DNA from 2 places in the Lysinibacillus sp. NPDC097162 genome. Region 1 is predicted to be linked to the other one. Evidence: predicted binding sites of a transcription regulator. Region 1 holds the regulator's gene; the other holds the start of a gene.
The links. The regulator CtsR, encoded in region 1, represses protease genes until heat stress. The targets are predictions, from matches to a motif close to ATGGTCAATAAAGGTCAAACA.

Region 1 (10,289 bases):
ATATTATGCAGATGTACCCGACCTAAACCAACTATTGATAACAATTTGTGCAACGATAGTATCGGGCGTGCTAGCATACTTTTTATTCCCGCAACAAGGTGAAAATAAAGTGGATGATCGAGGTCCATATTAAATAATTTTGGAGACATCTATGTCCCTAATTAAATCCGCGACTGCCTTCTGTGGGCAAAGTATGAGTAGGGCTTTTTGCCAATGCATTTAGCTAATACTCATGCCCTATTTCTCCTCAGAAGTGTGCGCGGATTTTTTTGTAAGTGAGTTTTAGGACGGTTCAATACACTTATGGTTTAAATAGTTTGAACCAGCCTTTAGATTTAAAAAATGCTAGCATAGATAGTGCAAGCAAGAGCATAATGCCAAGCACGATAAAGTAGCTGTAGCGTCCATGAAGTTCGGGCATATTATCGAAGTTCATGCCGTAAACACCCGCAATAAATGTTAAGGGTATAAAAATGGTGGAGACAATCGTCAACATCATCATAATGCCGTTCATACGGCTAGAGCTCATGGCCATATAGCTATCGCGCATATCTGCTGTAAGCTCACGATTAGATTCGACCATTTCTGTAAGCTTTGCTAAATGATCGTGAATATCACCGAAGTAGGCTCTTTCCGATTTTTTAAGGGCAAAGCGATAGGAACTAAGTATTCGGTACAATAGGTCACGCATTGGTAAAATCGTACGCCGTAAATGGAGCAAATCACTACGGAATTCAAAAACAATTTGCATTGCATTCACATTACTTTGATAGGTCAGCTCATCTTCAAGTGCATTTAAATGATCCTCAATTTTATAAACAAGTGGGAAATAACTATCGACTATTTTATCGATTGTTTGATAGGTCAGAAAAACAGTGCCTCGTTCCCAATATTTCGGTTGCTCTTCTAAAAGCTTCTGTACCTTTTCAATTTCGGCCGCTTCATTTTTGTGGAATGTAACAATAAAATGATCGGAAACAAAAATATTTAATTCCTCAGCAATTAATGTTACTTCATTCAATTTATGAATAACGAAGAAATGATAATCATCATAAAAATCGAGCTTTGGTCGCTGTAAACGCATTAAGCAGTCTTCGATTGCAAGTGGATGGAAATGAAAAAATGTATCGAGCAAAAGCTCCTCTTCTGCAGTTGGGCAATTAAAATCTACCCAATACCACTCATAATCGTTTTGCTTTATGTCCTCAAGTGGGAAGTCCTTTATTAATTGTTGATCTTTCGTCATAGCCATCGTGCGAATCATGGCATTCACCTCAAATCTGTTTATCTCGTATTAAGTAAGCACGAAGTCTCGCTTTTAAAGCAGAGAAGGAAGAGGAGACAATCAACGGAAGATCATTACCTCATGAACTTATAGTACACTACTATATTATACGGATAAAAGTTACTCTTTATAGCATATCCAACCGCCGAATAGTGTCGTTGCAAAAAACCTCGAAGGCTGTGAAAAACCTGCCTGTTGTAAGAGTGTCACTATCGCCTCCTCACGCATAAATGAAAGCGAGCGGATAGATTGCTCCATACTAGCTAATTCCGATGCTGAAAGTTTTGTATGCTGTTGCCAATACGCGCGCCATAGTTCAAATTGCAGCTCTGTTTCAGTTGAGTTCAGTTGACCGTATTTAGAAACAAGGACGAATGGTGCACCTGATTTTAAGCGTTGTGCAATTCCTTTTAATGTAGCAAGTTTCTCCTCATATGATTCAATAAAATGGAGTACTAGTATACAGCTAGCCGCATCAAAGTTCGTAGCAGGCACCGCTGCAGTTAGTATTGTACCTTGTAGTAAAGAAATATCATTTGATAATGATTGAAGACGGTTTTCTGCAATTTCCAACATCGCTTCAGAAGGATCTATTCCGACAAATGACCAATCGGGTCTTTGCTCAGCTAACTGTATAATTTCATTGCCACTACCAGAGCCAACAACTAAAAAACTAGCTTTTTCTTGTAGTGCGGATTGATAAAAAGCTTTCGTTAAACGCAGCATGGCATCGTAACTTGGTAATGTACGTCGGATGCCTTTTTCATATTCGTTAGCAAGTGTGCTATTAAATTCCATCTAGTATCACATACCTTTCAAAAAAATTTTAAAAATTTACGCAGCATTTGAAACTATTTAGCGTATAGTTCCGTAAATAGTAGTATTAATAATAATGACATACCATAAAGGAAGGTTGATATATATGGAAACAAAATGGTCTAAGGTAATCATACATGCCAGCGCGTTTTTTGCGCCATTTTTAGTGCCGATTTTATTTTTCCTAATTAGTTCAGATGAAGAAGTGAAAAGTGTTTCGGTGCAAGCTTTATTGTTCCAAATCGTGATGGGCATTTTAATTGTAATTGCTAGTATCCTATCTTTTGTATTAATCGGTTTACCGTTCTTACTAATTTTCATCGCTATGGTTTACATCGTACCTATTATCGGAATCGTGAAGGCATTTTCAGAGGAACCTTGGCGTTACCCGATAGTTGGACGCTGGGTATAATTTTTAATGACGCAAGTATATGCTATGTGCATATGCTTGCGTTTTTTCTATAAGCAAAAAGGGTACATTATAGGCAAAATCAATTTTAATTATTAGGGACAAGCCTTTTTTAATCGCCAACTCCCTTTTTTACACAGATATAAAAGTACATCATGATTAAGTTAATATGTCCCTGCCGTCTGTTTTTTTGAAGACAATCTGTTAAACAATGCGCTTTACACAAATCATTGTGCGAAATAATTGCAATTATTTTCAAGCGTTTTGTATAATATACTCAAAGATAGTCAAAGATAGTCAAAGTCAGTGAGGTAAGCGAGGTGTATTCCTAAAGTGCGTAATATTTCAGACATCATAGAAGGCTACTTAAAGCAAGTACTTGAATTAGGTGGAGAAGGGCATATTGAAATTAAACGTAGTGAAATTGCTGATAAATTTCAATGTGTGCCCTCACAAATAAATTATGTGATTAATACAAGATTTACAGCTGAGCGGGGTTACCTTGTTGAAAGTAAACGGGGTGGCGGTGGATACATTCGTATTTTACGTGTCCGTGCAAACTCACAAATTGATTTGATAGATGATGTGCTCTTGCAAATTGAAGGGGGAGCCTCGCAAACGGTTGCGGAGGGTGTTGTATATCGTTTGATTGATGAGCAGGTAATTTCGAAGCGAGAAGCGAAATTAATGTTAGCAGCGGTTGATCGTTCGACTTTAGATTTACAACTACCTTTACGGGATAGCATTCGTGCAAAAATTTTGCGAGCGATGTTAACAACCATTAAATATGAAAAGCAAAAATAAAGAGGTGATGGAAATGATTTGCGAACATTGCAAGCAGCGCAATGCGACAGTAACTGTGACACAAGTACAAAATGGGCAGAAGGTGGAACACCATTATTGCGATGTCTGTGCATCACAGTTCCATCCGTTCCATGCAGAGTTTAAACAAGAGCCTGTATCGATTCAACAATTATTATCCAACTGGTTTGGCTCACCTACATGGCAAAAAGTCGGTGAAAAACAGCAAGCGCCACCTCAGCAACAAACATGTCCACAATGTGGATTTACGTATAAGCGATTTTTAAAAGAGGGTAAATTTGGTTGCCCTAGTTGTTATGACACGTTTAGCGAGCATTTGCCAAAGCTGTTTAATCGTATTCAAGCAGGACCACAGCATATAGGTAAAATGCCTGGTGCTCAAAACAATGTTTTTGTCATTAAAAAGCAAATTGAAGATATTCGAAAACGCATGAAGGCTGCAGTGGACGAGGAACAATTTGAGGAAGCGGCGAAGCTTCGTGACGAGGCAAAAAATCTTGAGCAACAGCTACAATTCGAAGGTGGTGATGTGTCATGATGATTGAATCGTTTTTAGAGCGTGCTACACCTGCCTGGATGGATATGGAGGATGATTATTCAGATATCGTCATTAGTACACGCATCCGCCTTGCGAGGAACTTAGATGGTTTTCGTTTCCCTTTAGTTTTCTCGGAAAACGAAGCATTACAGGTAGAGCAGGCTGTCACCCACGCAATACAGGACAGTTCCAAGCTTCAAGAAAGATATTCTTATTTTTCTATAAAAGATTTAACATCGTTACAACGACAAATTTTAGTTGAAAAGCATTTGATTAGTCCACAGCTTGCAAAAAAAGAGCAAGTCGGCGCTATGTTGTTGTCTGAGGATGAATCTATTTGCATTATGGTGAACGAAGAAGACCATTTACGCATTCAATGTATGACGGCGAGTTTTCAACTTCAGAAGGCCTACGAGCAAGCAAATAAGATTGATCGAGCCTTAGAAGGAGCCTTGCCATATGCGTTTCGTGATACTTTTGGATATTTAACAAGTTGTCCAACCAATATTGGTACTGGATTACGTGCTTCTGTTATGATGCACCTTCCCGCGCTTACACTGACAGGTCAGATGAATCAAATCATCAATGCAATGACTCGTTTAGGGATGACCGTTAGGGGTATATACGGTGAAGGTAGTGAAAATTTAGGGAATATTTATCAAGTATCAAATCAAATTACACTAGGAAAAACAGAAGAAGACATTTTAGCAGACATCCAAAGTGTTGCAGAAAAAATAATTCAAAAAGAACGACAAGCAAGAAGCAAGCTAATGGAAAAGGCGGAACTTGCTTTAGAAGATCGTGTATACAGAGCTTTAGGGACATTAACACATGCTCGAATTTTAACGAGTGAAGAAGCTGCTACTTGCATATCAAATGTACGTTTAGGAGTGGATTTGCAGTTGATTGATAATATTAAAGCAACATCTTTAAACGAATGCGTTGTCAGCATGCAACCAGGTTTTTTACAGCACTATGCAGGTGAGGTTTTACCGCCTGCTGAGCGAGATAGAGCACGAGCAAAAATGTTGCGAGAGGCATTATTTCTAGAAACTAAGAGTAAGCCTATTATAGGGGGAAAAGGAGAGGATTCATATGATGTTTAATCGTTTTACACAACGCGCACAAAAAGTATTACAGCTTGCACAGGAAGAGGCAATTCGTTGGAAGCACGAATCAATAGGAACAGAGCATATTCTTTTAGGGCTTATTCGTGAAGGCGGTGGTATAGCTGCGAAAGCATTAGAAGCCATTGATATTAGCCCTCAAATGATTGAAGCAGGTATTGAAGAGCTAGTCGGTAAAGGAACAGAGGATGTTGGACCAATCGTGCACTACACGCCTCGTGCGAAAAAAGTAATTGAATTATCGGTTGATGAGTCGCGTAAATTAGGCCATTCCTATATTGGCACAGAACATTTACTATTAGCGCTTATTCGTGAAGGCGAAGGGGTAGCTGCTCGTGTATTAAACAATGCTGGTGTGGGCTTAAATAAAGCTCGTCAGCAAGTATTATTGTTATTAGGTAATAACGACAATGCACAATCTGGACAACAAGCGACACAGGCTGCAAATACGCCTACATTAGATAGCTTAGCGCGCGATTTAACACAAATTGCTCGTGAAGGTTCGTTAGACCCTGTTATTGGACGTAGTAAAGAAATTACACGTGTTATTGAAGTGCTATCACGTCGTACGAAAAATAACCCTGTGCTTATTGGTGAACCAGGGGTAGGTAAAACAGCGATTGCTGAAGGCTTAGCGCAACAAATCATTAACAATGAAGTGCCAGAAATTTTGCGCGATAAACGTGTAATGACGCTTGATATGGGAACGGTTGTTGCCGGCACTAAATACCGCGGTGAATTTGAGGATCGTTTGAAAAAGGTAATGGATGAAATTCGTCAAGCGGGCAATGTCATCTTATTCATTGATGAATTGCACACGCTAATCGGTGCAGGTGGGGCAGAAGGTGCAATTGATGCTTCAAACATTTTAAAACCATCATTGGCACGTGGTGAATTACAATGTATTGGTGCTACAACATTAGATGAGTACCGCAAATACATTGAAAAAGATGCAGCTTTAGAGCGTCGTTTCCAACCGATTCAAGTCGATGAGCCAACTGTTGAAGAAGCTATTCAAATTATTCACGGCTTGCGTGATCGTTATGAGGCGCATCACCGTGTGAAAATTACAGATGAGGCGATTGAGGCAGCGGCAAAAATGGGTGATCGTTATATTTCAGACCGCTTCTTGCCTGATAAAGCAATCGACTTAATCGATGAAGCTGGTTCAAAAGTACGCTTACGTTCATTTGCAGTGCCACCAAATTTAAAGGCACTGGAAGATAAACTTGAAAATGTTCGCTCTGAGAAAAATGCGGCTGTATCTGGTCAAGAATTTGAAAAGGCAGCGTCTTTAAGAGATACAGAGCAAAAGCTAAAAGACGAAATTGAAACAACGCGTAAAACATGGAAAGAAGAACAAGGTAAAGCCGAATCGAAAGTAACGGTAGACGATGTGGCAGCTGTAGTTTCTATGTGGACGGGAATCCCTGTAGCAAAAATTGCACATGAAGAATCATCTAAACTATTACAACTTGAGGAAGAATTGCATAAACGAGTTGTTGGGCAAGGTGAGGCTGTTGAGGCAATTTCTCGTGCGATTCGACGTGCAAGAGCTGGTTTAAAAGATCCGAAACGTCCAATAGGTTCATTTATTTTCCTTGGCCCTACAGGGGTCGGGAAGACAGAACTTGCAAGAGCACTTGCAGAAGTAATGTTCGGTGATGAAGATGCGATGATTCGCGTTGACATGTCAGAATATATGGAGAAACATTCGACTTCACGTTTAGTGGGTTCACCTCCGGGATATGTAGGCTTTGATGATGGTGGTCAGCTTACAGAAAAAGTGCGACGCAAACCATATTCCGTTGTGCTACTCGATGAAATTGAAAAAGCTCACCCAGATGTTTTCAATATTTTACTTCAAGTACTTGAAGATGGTCGTTTAACTGATTCTAAAGGACGTGTCGTTGATTTCCGCAATACGGTTGTCATTATGACTTCTAACGTTGGCGCGGACGCGTTAAAGTATCAAAAAAATCTTGGCTTCAGCTTAGGCAGCTCGGAGTCGAAGCATAAAGATATGAAGGGTACAATGCTAGAAGAATTGAAAAAAGCATTCCGTCCAGAATTTTTAAACCGTATCGATGAAATGATTGTGTTCCACTCACTAGAAAAAGAACACTTAAAAGAAATCGTTTCAATGATGGCTAATTCCTTAACAAAACGTCTACAGGAGCAGGATATTACGTTAGAGTTAACCGATGCTGCACTAAATAAAATTGCAGAGGAAGGCTATGATCCTCAATATGGTGCTCGTCCACTCCGTCGTGCATTGCAAAAACAAGTGGAAGACCGTCTATCGGAAGAACTGCTTAAAGGCAATGTAGAAAAAGGAAACCAAGTTGTAATCGATTATGTAAATGAAGAATTTGTCGTTAAGAAAAAAGAAGGCGTTTCAATTTCTAAATAAGCAGATCGTTTATTGTTAACGTGTTGATTTGAGAAGACAGCGAGGCCAAGAGTGCCAAGCTGTCTTTTTTTATGTAAAATGAATATAAGAACAAATATTCGAGGTGGTACTATGGCGAAGAAAAAAACTAAATTTGTCTGTACAGGTTGTGGATATGAATCTGCAAAGTGGATGGGTCGTTGTCCAGGGTGTGGAGAATGGAATAAAATGGTTGAAGAAGTAGAGGTCGTTGCGAAAGGTCCTCGAGGAGCATTCCAACATTCGGCTACAGTAACACAAAAGGCTATACCTATTATACAAGTGGAAGCAGCTGAGGAATCTCGGGTAGCTACTGAAATGGGAGAGCTCAATCGAGTTTTAGGCGGTGGTATCGTGCCAGGATCGCTTGTATTAATCGGTGGTGACCCTGGGATTGGGAAATCAACGCTTTTATTACAAGTATCAGCGTTGCTATCAAATAAAGGGCACCGTGTGCTGTATATTTCTGGGGAGGAATCTATTCGACAAACGAAATTGCGTGCAGAGCGTTTAGGAGTAATATCTCAAGAACTTTATATATATTCGGAGACGAATTTAGAGTTGTTAAACCAAACGATTGATGATGTTCAGCCGAAGTTTGTGATCGTCGATTCCATACAAACTGTTTTCCATCCAGAGGTGACAAGTGCACCTGGTAGTGTGTCGCAAGTGCGTGAATGTACAGCAGAGCTAATGCGAATTGCAAAAACAAAAGGCATTGCCATTTTCTTAGTAGGGCATGTAACGAAAGAAGGGCAAATTGCTGGACCACGTATTTTAGAGCATATGGTGGACACCGTGTTGTATTTCGAAGGAGAGCGCCATCACAACCACCGTATTTTACGGAGTCAGAAAAACCGCTTTGGCTCTACAAATGAAATTGCTATTTTTGAAATGCTTCAGGGGGGCTTAAAGGAAGTGTTGAATCCGTCTGAGTTGTTTTTACAGGAACGCTCACAAGGTGCGGCGGGCTCAACCATTGTGGCATCAATGGAGGGGACAAGACCAATTTTAGTAGAAATTCAATCACTTGTGACGCCGACGAGCTTCAATTATCCAAAACGTATGGCAACAGGGGTGGACCAAAACCGCGTGCAATTGCTTATGGCGGTGCTTGAAAAGCGGATGGGCCTCATGCTGCAAGCGCAGGATGCATATATTAAAGTTGCTGGCGGTGTGAAGCTAGATGAGCCTGCAATTGACCTAGCGGTGTTGACGAGTATTGTTTCTAGTTTTAAAGATCAGGCGGTGCGTGGTACAGATTGCTTTATTGGTGAAGTGGGCTTAACAGGAGAGGTTCGTCGTGTAACACGTATTGAACAACGTGTTATTGAGGCGGCAAAACTAGGCTTTAAGCGAGCGTTTATACCTGCCTCTAATATTGGTGGTTGGGATTTCCCTCAAGGTATCGAAATTGTTGGTGTAGAGACAATTAAGGACGCATTGAATGCCTGCTTTAGAGAGCTATAAATAAATTATTAGGTCAATTTTATAAATAGTTCCTATAAGAATTCCAACATTGTAGTGGAACGTTACAAAATGATAAAAGTGAATTATGAAATTGATTGACTAAATAAGGTGCATGCTGGGGGATATCCTAGCATGCACTTTTCAACCATTTATAGCGGTCATAAAAATTTTATGAAATTGGATAATAATTATTGCAAAAATAATGCATCTCTTCAGGCTTCTGTAACGTCCCATAAACAGCAGTAAAAATAATAATGTTTTGATGGGCTCAAAAAAGATTTTCTGCTGAAAAATATGTATAATCATTATAAGAATTGGAGGTGACAGTATGAAAAAATTTATTCAGATTGCTTTTTTACTGATTGGGGGAGCTTTAGGCCTTGTTTTCTTACCGCCATTATACGAATTGCTTCATTTATCATCTAATCCTTGGCTTGATAATCCTTATGTATCAGTTGCTTTAGGGGCACTTTTACTATTTACATTATCGTTTGCATTTTCCGACTATTTTGTTCGGCTTATTAGCTGGATGGAAGAGGTGCTATTTAAAGTACCAGTTGGAGATTTATTATTTGGTACGCTTGGCCTTATTGTAGGACTTATCGTTGCATATTTCCTAGGCTTTGCGATTAATAGCGTTCAGATTCGCGGTATTACAGAAGTGATTCCAATCATCCTGTCGTTTGTGTTTGGATATTTGGGCTTCCGTGTAGGCTTTAAAAAGCGAGATGAGTTACTACAGTTATTTACATTACGTGGGAGTAATGCGAAGAAAAAAGCAGCTGAAGGTATTGATGCTCCAGAAATTCGTGGTAGTTATAAATTGTTAGATACGAGCGTTATTATAGACGGACGTATAGCGGATATATCTGAAACAGGCTTTATCGAAGGTGCCCTAGTAGTGCCGCAGTTTGTGCTAACGGAGCTTCAGCATATTGCAGATTCCTCCGATACTTTAAAACGTACAAGAGGTCGCCGTGGTTTGGATATATTAAAAAAACTGCAAGATGAACGTATGACAAAAGTAGAGATTACTGAAGAAGATTTTGAAGATGTGCAGGAAGTCGATTTAAAACTTGTACGTCTTGCAAAGAAAATGGGCAATGATACACAAATTGTTACGAATGATTTCAACTTGAACAAAGTATGTGAGCTACATCAAGTGCAAGTGCTGAACATCAATGATTTGGCAAATGCAGTGAAGCCAGTAGTTATTCCTGGTGAGGATATGCAAGTTGTCGTTATTAAAGATGGGAAAGAGCATAACCAAGGTGTCGCTTATTTGGATGATGGCACGATGATAGTTGTAGAAGGTGGTCGAAGTTATATAGGACAGGCAATTACAGTAACTGTAACGAGCGTTCTACAAACATCAGCAGGTCGTATGATTT
Region 2 (10,289 bases), on a different contig from region 1:
ACAACTGACCAGGAATAACCAAGAGTCCGGTAATTTAAATATAAAATTAAATTGCCAATGGAAAGTATCATTAATCCATAGCTCATTAAAAATATAAAAAGACGAAACAAATAAACGGCATCCTTTCTATTTCTTCTTACTTTCTTTTCTATTCGCTAGCTTTTAAAAAAAGACGTCAGCCTTGTAAATTAGGCTGACGTTTTTTTTATTCCTCAATTTTTTTAAATAATAGACTTGCGTTATGACCACCAAAACCAAGTGAATTACTCATTGCATATTCAATGTTCGCTTCACGAGCTTCATTCGGCACATAATCTAAATCACACTCTGGGTCTGGCTCTGTTAAATTGATTGTTGGCGGTAAAATGCCCTCTTTCAATGCTAGTGCTGTAAAAATGGCTTCCACACCACCAGCTGCACCTAGTAAGTGACCTGTCATTGATTTAGTAGAGCTCATCGCTAATTTATAAGCATGTTCTCCAAAAGCAGTTTTTACTGCTTGTGTTTCAAATAAATCATTGTATGGTGTACTTGTACCATGTGCGTTAATATAGCCAACTTGTGAAGGGTCTACTCCACCATCTTCTAATGCTTGAGTCATCGCACGTGCAGCACCTTCACCTTCTGGAGCTGGTGCAGTAATATGATGCGCATCTCCAGTTGAACCGTAACCAAGAACTTCTGCATAAATTTTTGCGCCACGCGCTTTTGCATGTTCATATTCTTCTAAGATAACAATCCCTGCACCTTCACCAATAATAAAGCCGTCACGATTTTTATCAAATGGACGAGAAGCTGTTTGAGGATCCGTATTTAACGATAATGCTGTATTCGCACAGAAGCCTGCAACCGCCATCGTCACGATTGGTGATTCAGCTCCTCCTGAAATCATCACATCAGCATCGCCACGTTCAATTACTTTAAATGCATCACCAATTGAATTCGTACCTGATGCACAAGCTGTTACTGAACAAGAATTGATGCCCTTAGCTCCAAAGTGAATAGACACTTGACCTGAAGCCATATCTGGAATCATCATTGGAATAAAGAATGGACTAACACGTCTTGCGCCACGCTCTTGGAACGTTAAAAATTGTTGTTCATATGTTTCCATGCCACCGATACCAGAGCCAATCCATACACCTGCACGTGGTGCTAATTCTTCATCGATTGTAAGCTGTGCATCTTCCATCGCCATAATAGACGCTGCTAGTGCATAGTGCGTGAAACGGTCCATTTTGCGAGCTTCTTTACGTTCAATATACTTTTCAATATCAAAGTCTTTTATTTCAGCAGCGATTTTGGCAGCAAATAGATCTTTATTTAAGCGCGTTAATTCACCAACGCCTGATTTACCAGCCTTGATGTTTGCCCATGTTTCTTCGATGCTATTCCCTAGTGGTGTAACAGCGCCAATTCCTGTAATTACTACTCGTCGTTTACTCATTGTCTTACTCCTCTCAAGCAATTTTCTATGTTATTTTCCCCATCTCATTGCAACGGCACCCCATGTTAAGCCACCGCCAAAACCGACAAGTACTAATAAATCATCATCTTTTATTTTACCTGCTTCAAGCTCTTCTACTAAAGAAATACCAATAGAAGCTGCTGATGTATTGCCATATTTGTGAATCGTTTTTGACATTTTTTCTGCTGGTAATGCTAATCGTTCACGTGCGGATTCCATAATTCGAATATTTGCTTGATGTGGAATTAAAAAATCAACATCTTCTTTTGTTAAACCAGCTTTGTCTAATACATTAACTGCTGATTCACCCATTTGACGTACAGCAAACTTAAATACTTCACGACCGTTCATCGCAATTGTCTCTTGCTGCGTTAAATAAAGATGCTTACCGCCCGTGCCGTCTGCTCCAAGCTCAAATGATAAAATCCCTCTACCTTCTGATACAGGACCGACAATGGCAGCACTTGCTCCATCACCAAATAAAACAGCCGTATTGCGATCTTCCCAATCAATGACTTTGGACAGCTTTTCAACACCTACTACTAAGACATATTTATAAGCGCTTGATTCTACAAATTGTTTTGCTGTCACTAAGCTATATATAAATCCTGCGCAAGCTGCTGCTTGGTCCATCGCTGCTGCATTTACAGCGCCAATTTGCTCCTGAACCATACATGCTACACTTGGAAATGTTTGATCTTGTGTTACAGTTGCTACAAGTATTAATCCTATTTCTTCAGGTGTAATACCTGCTTTTGCAATAGCATCTTTCGCAGCTGCTACTGCTAAATCTGAAGTTTCCTGATTATCTGCAGCGAAATGACGTTCTTCAATTCCTGTACGAGTTCGAATCCATTCATCCGAAGTGTCCATAATTTTTTCTAAGTCAAAATTCGTAACGACCTTTTCAGGAACGTATCTGCCTAAACCTATAATACCTGCGTTCATATAGCAACCCCTCTGCTTTCTTACTATCAATTATTAGTAACTGGTCATAATTATAACTCATAATGAAGGAATGGTGCAAGGTGAATTAAATTAAGTATACCAGATAGTAGTCGTTCAATCGCTGGTAAAAGTACTACTATCGCCGATTGAAGTCTCTTAGTCGCTGGTAAAACTTCTGTTATCGCCGATAGAACTTGTTCTATCGCCGCTTAAATAATTCTCTTCTACCGACAAGCTAAAATGTTGTTACAAAATTGCCATAAATCACCGCTCTGTATGCGCCACTTTTTGATAAAAGGTTCTTTTTTTTTCGACTTATGTTATGATATGATAATGTATATGTAATAAAAAAGTTCGGTTGAGGTGAATTAAATGCAATATATCGTAACGTTCATATGGTCATTCTTACTAGTTTCAATGTTAAACTACGTAGTAAGTGCTGTAATCGGAGTACCATTTGATTTCCAAACTGGTGCGATCCTTTCATTGGTATTCTCTGTACTTATTTTTGTTATTGGCGCAATCATTCCAAACGAGCCAACTCCAGAAGCTGCAGACCACCATTAATCAATATCATAAAAAAACCTGTCTCGCCTAATGCGAAACAGGTTTTTTTCTATTTGTTATTTTTCGACTACACACTGACCATTTTGCATTTTAATATGCAAAGTCTCTCCTGGTAGTACTTCGCCACGCAATAACTCCTTGGCAACTGCTGTTTCAATATACCGTTGTACAAAGCGTTTTAATGGACGTGCCCCAAACTGCGGATCTGCTCCTTGTTCAACAACCCAATCTATTACTTCTTGAGCAACATCTAATGTAATTTCCTGCTCAGCTACACGTTTTACAAGCTGCTCAACATATTTCCAAGCAATCGCAGTGAAATGTTCTTCAGATAACGCATGGAACATAATAATATCGTCCACTCGGTTTAAAAGTTCTGGCTTAAAGTGCTGACGCAGCGCTGCCATTACTAAATCCTCAACTCCAGCATCATCTTCTTGTGCTTCCATTAAATAGCTAGAGCCTATATTGGATGTTAAAATAATTACGGTATTTGTAAAGTTCACCATTCGTCCCTGACTATCTGTAATGCGCCCATCATCTAAAATTTGCAATAATATGTTCGCTACATCAGGATGAGCCTTTTCAATTTCATCGAGTAATACGACAGAATACGGATTACGACGAACCGCTTCAGTTAATTGTCCACCCTCTTCATAGCCGATATAGCCTGGAGGTGCACCAACAAGACGTGATACGCTATGTTTCTCCATATACTCACTCATATCAATTCGAATAAAATGCTCCTCGGAATCAAACAACTGTGCAGCAAGTGCCTTAGCGAGCTCAGTTTTACCTACACCTGTTGGCCCTAGAAATAAAAAGCTACCAATTGGGCGATGTGGATCTTTAATGCCTGCTCGGGCACGCCATACTGCTTCTGTAACAAGCTGAACAGCATTATCCTGTCCTACAACCCGTTCATGTAACGTATCTTTTAAACGCAGTAATTTTTCACGTTCACCTTCAACTAACTTTGTTACAGGGATACCTGTCCAACGAGATACAATTGATGCAATTTCGTCAGATGTGACTTCTTCACGCAAAATACGTGTCTCACTACCATTTTCTAGATGTTTCTCCATCTCTTGAATCTCTTTTTCAAGCGCAGGAATTTTGCCATGTCGTAATTCAGCAGCTTTATTTAAATCATATTTACTTTCCGCTTCGTCTAAATCTCGACGATATTTATCAAGTGATTCACGTTTTTTCTGGATGCCTTGCAATGCTTCTTTCTCTGCTTCCCATTGTTTTCGCATCCCTTCTGATGAATCTTTAAGCTTTTTTAACTCTTCTTGTAATTGCTCAAGACGTTTTTTACTAGCTTCATCTTTTTCTTTACGCAATGCTTGTTCTTCAATTTCTAACTGCATTATACGACGAGTCACCGCATCTAGTTCTTGCGGCATCGAATCAATTTCTGTTCGTATCATCGCACATGCCTCATCAATTAAATCAATCGCTTTATCTGGTAAAAAACGCTCTGTAATATAGCGATTTGAAAGCTCTGCAGCAGCTACAATAGCCCGATCATGAATACGTACTGCATGATGCAGTTCAAAGCGTTCTTTTAAACCACGCAAAATAGAAACGGTATCTTCAATAGACGGTTCACGAACAAGCACTTGTTGGAAGCGGCGTTCTAAAGCTGGATCTTTTTCAATATACATACGGTATTCGTCTAGCGTAGTAGCGCCTATACAGTGGAGTTCCCCACGCGCAAGCATAGGCTTCAACATATTTCCAGCATCCATTGCTCCGTCTGTTTTACCAGCACCAACAATTGTATGGATTTCATCGATAAATAAAATAATGCGCCCTTCAGATTCTTTTACCTCTTTTAGTACGCCTTTTAATCGTTCTTCAAATTGACCACGATAACTTGCACCAGCTATTAATGCACTCATATCAAGCTCGTACAATACGCACTCTTTTAATCCTTCTGGAACATCACCTTTCACAATACGTTGTGCCAACCCTTCTACAATGGCTGTTTTACCTACTCCTGGTTCACCGATTAAGACCGGGTTATTTTTCGTTTTACGCGTTAAAATTCGAATCACATTGCGAATTTCTTCATCACGTCCAATTACAGGGTCCATTTTGCCGTTTTTTACTTCTTCAACTAAGTTACGACCAAATTGCTCTAATGGTTTTTTATCATCAGTTTGTTGAAATTGCATTGTAGCACTCCTCTTCTCTCTTCTTTTTTATATCTTTACCCTTATTCTGATTCCATTAAAAGTTTGACCTTTTTTGACTAACTTTATTTTACAACAATCGACAAATCGTAGCAAAAAAAAAGCTCAAAAATATTTTACTGAAAAATGGAAAATTACGTTATAATAGTGGTATGTTTCGTTGTTTTAGTATATCGAAATGATTATCGTCATCCTTTTGTAATACAGGTAATTTTTATTACAAAAAGAAAGAGATGTGTTTGATATATGGTACTAATGGATAATATTCAAGAGAAAATGCATGCACTTTTTAAAAATAATGGCGTTTTTATTAAAGTGAATAAAGATAGTAAAATTTTCTTAGAAGGGGAACGAGCTAAAGAAATTTATTATATTAAAACAGGGGCTATTTCGATTAGCCAGGAAACCGAAAATGGAAAGGAATTAACAATTCGAATTTGCGGTCCTGATAGTATAATTGGTGAAGGCTCATTATTTTGTAACCTCACTTATTTTTCGATGACAGCTAAAGTTTTAGAACCTTCAACGTTGTATGTTTTAAGTCGTAAATCATTAGAGCATCTATTAGTGGAGCAGCCACATTTAATGGTAGAGTATATGAAATGGTTGCAAACAGAAAATTTAAAATATCAAAGCCGTCTACGTGATTTAGTGTTAAATGGTAAAAAAGGTGCTTTATTTTCTACGCTAATTCGCCTTTCAAATACGTATGGGAAGCCATTAGAAAATAAGTCAATTTTTATCGACTTTCCATTAACAAATTCAGAAATTGCGAATTTATGTGCTACAAGTAGAGAAATGATTAACCGAATGTTGAACGATCTTAAAAAACATCACATTCTATCCTTCGAAAAAGGCTATATTACTATTCTTAATTTACAATATTTAAAAAATGAAATTGCCTGTGAAAACTGCCCATTGCAAATTTGCCGTATTGACTAATATATCAACAACGGCGTGACATATTTGAGACATGCGTAGGTTTCATTAACGATTAATTAAGCAATAATTTTAATTCTCAGTGAATGCAGTGCTTCTTTGGCATGTCTTCCCTACTTATAAAAGCGAAGGACTTCTGCTAAAGCAAAATAAATATTAAATCCCCGCTTACAGTTATGTGCAAGCAGGGATTTTTTATTCATATTGTTAGAAGTCAATCTATTAGCGGACACCTAATGCCATTTTCGCATAGCGAGACATTTTATCTTTTGACCAAGGTGGGTTCCATACAATATTTACATTTGTACTTTTCACCTCTGGTAGTTCACTCATAGCTGTATTTACTTGATCGACAATAACCGGTCCCATTGGGCAACCCATTGAAGTTAATGTCATTGTAACTGTTGCTAACCCCTCGTCATCTAAATCTACATCATATACTAAACCTAAGTTGACGATATCAATACCAAGCTCAGGGTCGATTACGTTTTCTAATGCACTTAACATGCTGTCTTTCATATCTTGATCCATCTGTATTTCTCCTTTCGTCACAGTGTTAACTTAATCATAGCAGATGCTTCTTATTATGCCAAATGCTGTGCAAGCCAATCGGTTGCCGCCAACATACCTTCACGTGTTACAGTATGACCAGCATGTTTATCTGTAATAAATTTTAAGTTGCTCGGATTTTCATCGTAGTATGCACGTAATGTTAAATAAAAGTTATACGTATCATTAAAAGGTACGGTTTTATCATGCTCACCATGCCAAAAGAATACAGGGCGTCCAGCGAATTGTTCTGGTGTTAAACTGATATCATACTTTGCGAGAAGTTCATTCGTTTTTTGTACTTCTTGCTCTGACATCGGAAATTTCACTCCGTTTTTCGCCATTTGTTGCAATTGATAGGCACCTAATTTAATAAAACCAGGGCCTCCCATACATATTGCTGCCGTTTGAATCCAATTATAACGTTTTAAACAGCCAGATGTGACGATTGCACCCATTGAAGTGCCCGCTACACCAATTTTATTGTTAGCTATTAATTGCTTATTCTTTAATTCTTTATATAATTGCTCTACTTCATGAATAGAATTTAAGACGATATCCCAAAAATGTAAATTCATTTGAGTCTCTGTTAATCCTTCGCTGCGATCACCATGAAGTTTTGCATCTGGTAATAGGACACGCACCCCTTTATTTACTAACTGGTATGCATAATGTAAGTTATGTTCTTTTGCACTCATAAAGCCGTGTAAGAAAATTACTACCGGGGTATTTTCATTCATATTATCTGTCGATATATGTAACAAAGGAATATGTCCCCAAATTTCATTCTTTACTAACATTCTTGTCACTCCCAACTTTTGTCTAACCTTTTTTATGTTAGCAAACTTTTTTCAATGTGACAAAATTTTGACGTATGGATTACAAAGAGATACTATTCAAACATATAGGAAAGGGGCAACAAGCAATGAAACCGCATTTAATCGTTTTAGATTTAGATGGTACGTTATTAACGGACCAACAACAAATTTCTTTAAAAACAAAACAAACATTATTGCAGGCTAAGGAACAAGGGCATCAGGTTATGATTGCCACAGGTCGTCCTTATCGTGCAAGTGATATCTACTATCATGAGCTTGGTTTAACAACACCTATTGTGAATTTTAATGGCGCTTATGTCCACCATCCTAAAAATGCTGCTTGGCAAACAATGCATACACCGATTGACTTAAACGTTGTACGAGAGGTTGTTGATTCTGTTAATAGCTATGAATATGAAAATATTATAGCTGAAGTGAAGGATGACATTTATGTGCATACAGAGGATGATCGCATACTAAATATTTTTAACATGGGTAACCCAAAAATTACGTTAGGTGATATTTCGACAAACCTATTAGTTAATCCAACAAGTCTCCTAATTCAAGCTAACGAAACTAATTCCATGATTATTCGAGACCATTTACAAGCAGTTCATGCGGAAGTTATAGAGCATCGTCGTTGGGGTGCACCGCTTCATATTATTGAAATTGTCCGTCGTGGCTTAAATAAAGCTGTCGGTATTTCACATGTAGCTAAAGATTTAGGTATTCCGCGTGAGCGTATTATCGCCTTTGGTGACGAGGACAATGATTTAGAAATGATTGATTATGCCGGTATTGGCGTCGCTATGGGTAACGGCATCACTAGCTTAAAAAACATAGCCAATGAAATTACAACGACGAATAATGAAGATGGCATTGCTAAAATACTTATTGAGCGCTTAAAATTATGATAGTTAAGTAGTAATTCCCCTTTTTTCAGCCATTTAAAAATAGGGAGAAGTAAGCATTACTAATAAATACAGTTTTTTAGGAGGTTAAGATGATGAAAATTTTTACTGATAGTGGATGTGATTTGCCGAAGTCTTACTACGAAGAGAATGATGTCATTCTACTTCCGTTACGTGTACAAGTAAATAACAACGAATATGATGATGTCATATCAATTGATTCTAAAGAAGTTTACGACGCTATCCGACAAGGTGCACATCCAAAAACTTCACAAGTTTCACCAGAACTCTTTTTAAAACATTTTGAAGAGCTTGCAAAAAGCGGTGAGCAAGGCATTTATATCGCCTTTTCATCTGAATTGTCAGGTACGTATAGTACAGCTTTAATGATACGCAACCAAGTAATTGAGCAGTACCCTACACTAAAGCTAGCAATTATCGATTCAAAATGTGCCTCTTTAGGTCACGGCTTAATCGTTCAAGAAGCCGTTCAACTGAGGAAAGCAGGTACTTCGCTTGAAGAAATTGAAACAAAAGTCTCTTCACTCGCTTCACAAATGGAACATCTTTTCACAGTGGAAGATTTAGATTACCTTGCTAAAGGGGGGCGTGTTTCAAAAGCAAGTGCATTTCTTGGTGGACTCCTTAGCATTAAGCCTATTTTAAATGTCGAGGATGGCAAACTGGTACCGATTGAAAAATCACGTGGTCGTAAAAAAGCGATTGCGCGTATGTTAGATTTAATGCAAGAGCGTGGTGGTAATTTTTCTAATAAAATTGTCGGCATTAGCCATAGTGATGATACGGCCTTTGCTAACGAAGTAAAGGCATCCATACAGGAAAAATTTGCGCCAAAAGAAGTTCAAATGACAATGATTGGCTCAGTTATCGGTTCTCATGTTGGACCAGGTACAATCGCTATTTTCTTTACAAATAAAAGCTACCAATCATAGCATATTGAGAACAGGACATAAGAGAAAAAGTGTTAGATTGATTTCAATCAATCTAACACTTTTTTTACTATGCCGTTGATGTCCGCTACGGCGGTTGCTTTCCGCGGGCACACCGTAAGCCGCAACCCTCGCTAGCGCGCAGTTTGTTGCTTCTTACGCTGCGTGCGTTCCCGCAGGAGTCACCGCCTTTGCTACCATCAACTAATGCTCTCTTCTAAATTTTATCTACTGTAAAAGAATTTACTAACAGTTTTGTTCCTCTTTTAAAGTTTTGTCCCAGCCTCTTGGCTAATTTTATTTTGCAGCGTCTTGTTCTTGACGACGTTTTTTACCTCGTTTAATTATAACAACGACGAAGCCAATAAATACAACATAGACTAATCCAAGCGCAGCCATGTAAGGAATGTTTAGCCCTTCATCGTCTTTAACTTGATATATTTCTACAATTTCACGGTCTAAAATGACAGGGTACACATCTTTTTCATTTATACGTACCTTTTCTTCTTGTAAAATACCGTTTAGCATTTTGCCTTCACCAATTTGCTCTGGTGTTAAATCGACACGTTGTGTTTTCCCCGTATTGTTCACCATAATAATCCATTGCTCTTCATCGGATGTTCGTGTAAACACAAGTAAACCATTGTCATTTGTAATGACTTCAAAATCACCTTTACGTAATGTCGCTGATTGATTACGTAAAGATTGTACGTTTTTAATATAATCAATTAACTCTTCATCTGTTTTAAAATTGTATAATTGATGTGTGTCAGGTTTCACTTCCCCGTTCATGGCAATTTCTGTACCATACTGAACAACCGGAATTCCAGGCATCATAAATAACGCTCCCAATGCCATTTTTAATCGTGTTGGAGGGAACATATTTTCAGATGCGGAATCGAATGTAAAACGATGCGTTTGCAATGAATCAATCATAA

Region 2: ACIQXW_RS19220 (ATP-dependent Clp protease ATP-binding subunit) is a predicted target of CtsR. The motif match lies at 5,227-5,247, and genes of this name have one in related genera.

Annotation. Positions count from the first base shown of each region.
Region 1 covers NZ_JBIWDT010000006.1:59,194-69,482, reverse strand. The annotation lists gene ACIQXW_RS19805 (hypothetical protein) at 1-133, shown strand, start outside; gene corA (magnesium/cobalt transporter CorA) at 302-1,264, opposite strand; gene ACIQXW_RS19795 (class I SAM-dependent methyltransferase) at 1,406-2,083, opposite strand; gene ACIQXW_RS19790 (magnetosome magnetite crystal formation protein family) at 2,208-2,513, shown strand; gene ACIQXW_RS19785 (CtsR family transcriptional regulator) at 2,844-3,314, shown strand; gene ACIQXW_RS19780 (UvrB/UvrC motif-containing protein) at 3,328-3,870, shown strand; gene mcsB (protein-arginine kinase McsB) at 3,867-4,976, shown strand; gene ACIQXW_RS19770 (ATP-dependent Clp protease ATP-binding subunit) at 4,966-7,410, shown strand; gene radA (DNA repair protein RadA) at 7,522-8,898, shown strand; gene ACIQXW_RS19760 (PIN/TRAM domain-containing protein) at 9,227-10,289, shown strand, end outside.
Region 2 covers NZ_JBIWDT010000005.1:184,830-195,118, forward strand. The annotation lists gene ACIQXW_RS19200 (YuzI family membrane protein) at 1-110, opposite strand, end outside; gene fabF (beta-ketoacyl-ACP synthase II) at 206-1,447, opposite strand; gene ACIQXW_RS19210 (beta-ketoacyl-ACP synthase III) at 1,478-2,416, opposite strand; gene ACIQXW_RS19215 (YjzD family protein) at 2,789-2,983, shown strand; gene ACIQXW_RS19220 (ATP-dependent Clp protease ATP-binding subunit) at 3,040-5,166, opposite strand; gene ACIQXW_RS19225 (Crp/Fnr family transcriptional regulator) at 5,431-6,126, shown strand; gene ACIQXW_RS19230 (metal-sulfur cluster assembly factor) at 6,346-6,654, opposite strand; gene ACIQXW_RS19235 (prolyl oligopeptidase family serine peptidase) at 6,708-7,472, opposite strand; gene ACIQXW_RS19240 (Cof-type HAD-IIB family hydrolase) at 7,598-8,404, shown strand; gene ACIQXW_RS19245 (DegV family protein) at 8,497-9,354, shown strand; gene ACIQXW_RS19250 (alpha-amylase family glycosyl hydrolase) at 9,649-10,289, opposite strand, start outside.